2 regions of the Alteromonas sp. M12 genome follow, and region 1 is predicted to be linked to the other one. Evidence: riboswitches for the same ligand, from Rfam matches in the RefSeq annotation. Region 1 holds a riboswitch; the other holds the start of a gene.
What was found. Region 1 has a riboswitch for thiamine pyrophosphate ahead of thiC (phosphomethylpyrimidine synthase ThiC). Riboswitches for the same ligand answer to the same signal wherever they lie in the genome.
Positions count from the first base shown of each region.

Region 2: linked by a shared signal. The riboswitch ahead of VUI23_RS06280 (TonB-dependent receptor) and the one ahead of thiC (phosphomethylpyrimidine synthase ThiC) in region 1 are both predicted to bind thiamine pyrophosphate.

Region 1 covers NZ_CP144164.1:4,267,663-4,270,136, reverse strand. The annotation lists gene VUI23_RS18335 (aldehyde dehydrogenase family protein) at 1-464, shown strand, start outside; partial or broken gene VUI23_RS18330 (IS3 family transposase) at 504-662, opposite strand; TPP riboswitch at 877-999, shown strand; gene thiC (phosphomethylpyrimidine synthase ThiC) at 1,169-2,474, shown strand, end outside.
Region 2 covers NZ_CP144164.1:1,469,683-1,472,156, reverse strand. The annotation lists gene VUI23_RS06280 (TonB-dependent receptor) at 1-1,156, opposite strand, end outside; TPP riboswitch at 1,217-1,315, opposite strand; gene VUI23_RS06275 (iron-containing alcohol dehydrogenase) at 1,630-2,474, shown strand, end outside.

The DNA of each region.
Region 1 (2,474 bases):
GCCCTATGATTTCAGAATCTGAAGCAACTCGTCTTGATGACTGGATTGCCGAAGCCAAATCTAAAGGTGCTAGTGTATTATGTGGTGGCAAACGTGACGGAGCTATGCTGCAGGCAACTGTGTTAGAAAACGTACCAAGCGATGCCAGCATTAGCGCTGATGAGGCCTTTGGCCCAGTATCAATTATCGCTCCTTTTAGTGATTATGACGATGCTCTAGAAGAAATTAACAATAGCCAATTTGGCCTGCAAGCGGGTGTTTTCACGCGAGATATCTATAAAGCGCATAAAGCATGGGATGTGTTAGATGTTGGTGGTGTCGTAATTGGTGATGTTCCAAGCTGGCGAGTAGACAACATGCCATATGGTGGTGTTAAAGAGTCTGGATTAGGTCGTGAAGGTATTCGCTTTGCTATTGAAGACATGACAGAGCTACGTTTGATGGTATTGAGAACGCCTCAATAATTGTATAATTAAGTGACTAGTCCTGAAATAGGTTGATTCTTATTTCATTTGAAACGCCCGGTGAATTTCATCGGGCGTTTTGTATTTAACGGCCAAGTGTCGTCGTCGACTATGCTATGTCTCAACAAGTTCAGCCAGCATAACCTTTGCTTGCTCGAGATTTTGTGGTTTGTAGAGTAATAATTCGCCTTTCCCATTTGGTCGACAACCGCCAATTTAAAACCGCGGAAATAGTCACCTCGAGTAGTTTTAACGGAAATTTCATTGCACTGTCCCAAACCAATTTGAAAAGTGTCAACAGTATTTAGGACGGCTCACACAGCGTAACCCTAACTTCGCCGTTGTTTTTGGGAGGGAAGTTTATTGCTCACTGGTTCTACTTGTTAAATCAAATGAATGTGTTTATATTACTGCACTCTTGTCGGAGTGCTAGCACGATTTAGTTGACTAAGTTGTGTGGGCTGAGACCGTTTATTCGGGATCCGTTGAACCTGATCGGGCTAGTACCCGCGAAGGAAACAAGCGTAACGCTGTAACCATTAAGGCGCTTTTATTGCGGCTTAATCTTACCGCTTATTTTGCCAATTTGGGGGCTATTCTAGGTTGTTAGACGCAATCTGCCCTTATTAAGATAATTGGCGCTTTTCAACACCAAACCTCTCCAGACAAGCAACTTCATTTTTTAACAATATGAGAGATTGCTAATGTCAAATCGTCGTCAAGCTCGCGCTAATGCGAAACAATTTATAGATAACTTTACACCTTTTTCCTACCCCAATTCGAACAAAATATATTTATCAGGCAAGCAACACGATATTCGTGTGGGTATGCGCGCAATAACACAAACAGATACGATTTTAGGTGGCAGTAAAGAGGCCCCTATCACCCAACAAAATCCGGATATTCTGGTGTATGACTGCACAGGACCCTATTCGGATCCTAAGGCTCAAATCAATTTACACCAAGGTTTAAACAAACTGCGTCGCGACTGGATCCTGCAACGGCAAGACGTTGAACAGTTAAAGCAAGTCAGCTCTGAGTTCAGTCAAGAGCGCATCGCCGACGATGGTTTCGAGCACTTGAGGTTCAACCGCTCAGTGAAACCATTAAAAGCCAAATCTGGCAAACGTGTAACTCAAATGCACTATGCCAAAGCGGGAATCATTACTCCAGAAATGGAATATATTGCAATCCGTGAAAATATGGCCAGAGAAGATGTAACAGACCCTGTTTTGCGTCAAAAAGCCCAAGGTAATGCCTTCGGTGCTCTAGTGGGACAACCTATCACCGCAGAATTTGTGCGCCAAGAAGTAGCACGAGGACGTGCCATTATCCCAGCCAATATTAACCATCCTGAATCCGAACCTATGATCATTGGACGTAATTTTTTAGTTAAAGTGAATGCCAATATTGGAAACTCTGCGGTTACTTCTTCCATCGAAGAAGAAGTTGAAAAATTAGTTTGGTCAACACGCTGGGGAGCTGACACAGTAATGGACTTATCCACGGGACGCTATATCCACGAAACCCGTGAATGGATTATTCGTAATTCCCCTGTCCCTATTGGCACAGTTCCTATTTACCAAGCGCTGGAAAAAGTAAATGGCGTGGCCGAAGACCTCACATGGGAAGTCTTCCGTGACACATTGATAGAACAGGCTGAGCAAGGAGTAGACTACTTTACTATCCACGCTGGGGTATTGCTGCGTTACGTACCAATGACCGCGAAGCGCTTGACGGGCATAGTGTCACGGGGCGGTTCGATTATGGCGAAATGGTGTTTATTCCATCACCAAGAAAGCTTTTTATATGAGCATTTTCAGGAAATCTGCGAAATATGCGCCGCCTATGATGTCTCTCTGTCATTAGGCGATGGTATGCGCCCTGGGTGTATCGCCGATGCTAACGATGAAGCACAATTTTCCGAGTTAGAAACCTTGGGAGAGTTAGTCAAAATAGCTTGGCAATATGACGTGCAAACCATAGTTGAAGGCCCAGGCCACATTCCAA
Region 2 (2,474 bases), 2.2 Mb from region 1:
CATATATCCCCAAATTTTGAGGTTCATATTGACTGGTGAAGTCTTGCTCTGCATAGGTATAATTTCTGCGCGTATTTTCATCAATATCACGAGCAAAAAAACCAATTAGCCACTGCGTGCTATCATCAAAAATCAATCCGTTGTCATTTGAAACAACTCTCAAATCAACACTGGTTAAATCCCTCTCACGATAATAGTAATCAGTCGAGCTGTATTCCCAAGGGTGAAAGCCCACATAAGTCCAGTCTTCATCATAGCCGTACACTGAATCTGATGTAGTGTGGTTCAATGAACCAATAAGTGTAGATTTTGCAAATTCAATCTTCGCTTTTATGCCAAAAGCATGGGTTTCTTGCGTATCAACACCAGGCTCATCTGAGCGAGTAACCCCATCATTATCAAGTGAAAACGCATCATAGCCATTATCAATATCAAAATACTGATAATTAAAATCTATGGTTGTGTTATCGGTTGCTAGAAACTTGAGCTTCAAACGCGCAGTCAACTCATCTAAGTTATCGGTATCATCTCTATCTAAAAATTGATTGTAGATAAAACCGTCACTTTTAAACTGGTTGATGGCAACACGATAGAAAAGTTTGTCAGTAATTTGATTACCGTAAGCTGCACCAATATTCCAAGTATTTTGCTGAGCAACAGTGGCAAGAAATTTTGTTTGTTGCTGCTCATTTGCCTCGGCGGTTTTGATTTTAATTGTTCCAGCCATACCCGCAGCGCCAAACTCAGTAGCCTGCGGTCCACGCAAAATTTCTACTTGTTCAACATCGAACAGGGTGCCGATGCCGGCAAATCCAGAAAAATCAAAATCATCTACTAACAATCCTACTGAGGGATTATTAGGTTCAGAATATTGACTACGTTCACCAATTCCACGTATTTGTATAAAACGTCCTCGGGAAGCGCCACTGCTAAAGTTAATATTGGCACCTACCCCTAAAATATCCTCAAGATGAAAGCCATTGCGTTGTTCAATCACCTCTTCAGATATCACACTGACACTGGCAGTGACGTTCTGAATATCGTTTTCTCTGAAGTCTGAGGTAACAGTAATCACTTCTAAATTTTCACTTGCTAACGCGTATGCAGGAATTGCACTTAATAAGGTTGTGTAAAGTAAAGGAAATTTTAATTTCATTTGGATCTCTTCTAATTAATGAAAAGATCCGGTATTTCGGCAGTAAATGGAGAGCTTTAAGAAGTTCTTGATGACCATTCCTACGCCGGTATTATCCGGATCAGGTATAAGGGTTTCCAATAAATTAGATCTCAGCAAAGAGCACCCCTTGGTGTAACAAGTTAGTGTTTAACTTGAACGGCGAGATGATAGCAAGGGCGTAATGGAATCGCCATGAATATATTGCTGTTTTTTGAAATTGGTATGGATTGCGCATGCAAAATTAATACTGTCGAAAGCTTCGGACTCCCCAATTAAAAACGCAAGTTAACTTATTGAATATTTTGAATTTGTAAAACTACGCTGCCAATAAGGCAAATTATAGAACTGATGAATGACGGTTAATTCATACATTCAACTTGAATTTCTCACTTAGTGGTTCAATATAGTTAATCGACACTTTTCAGCTTCTTTACATAATTTCGGATTTGAAAATGCAAAATTTTATCTACTACAATCCCACTAAAGTTGTTTTTGGAAAAGACAGTATTAGTAAATTATCCACTTTACTACCCAGTGCCAAAATCATGTTGATATACGGCGGTGGAAGTATCAAAAACAACGGTATCTATCAACAAGTTATTGAACAACTTGAGGGGCACGATTGGTGTGAATTTTCCGGGGTGGAGCCTAACCCCGAATTTGAAACATTGATGAAAGCCGTATCAATGGTGAAATCAGAAGACGTAGAATTTATTCTCGCAGTTGGAGGTGGCTCAGTCATCGACGGAGCTAAATTTGTCGCCGCAGCCACAGATTTCGAAGGCGATCCTTGGGACATTTTAGCTAAGGGTGCAAAAGTTAAAAGTGCTAAAAGTCTTGGCTGCATATTAACACTCCCAGCGACAGGTACTGAAACCAATACCAGCTCAGTGGTAACTCGTCGAGAATATAATCTTAAATTACCCTTCATGTCGGAACATGTTAGACCTCAATTCGCGGTACTAGACCCAGAAGTCACCTACTCTTTACCGGAACGCCAACTGGCAAATGGTGTGGTAGATGCATTTGTACATGTTATTGAGCAATATCTAACCTACCCCGTAAATGCGAGTGTTCAAGACCGATTTGCGGAATCGATCTTAAGCAACTTAATTGATATCGGGCCGCAAGTGCTCACGTCTAAAGATTATGAATTGCGTGCGAATCTAATGTGGAATGCGACACAAGCGTTAAGTGGACTGATTGGTGCTGGAGTACCTCAAGATTGGTCTACCCATATGATAGGGCATGAGTTAACAGCCCTTTATAATTTAGATCATGCCGTTACCCTTGCAAT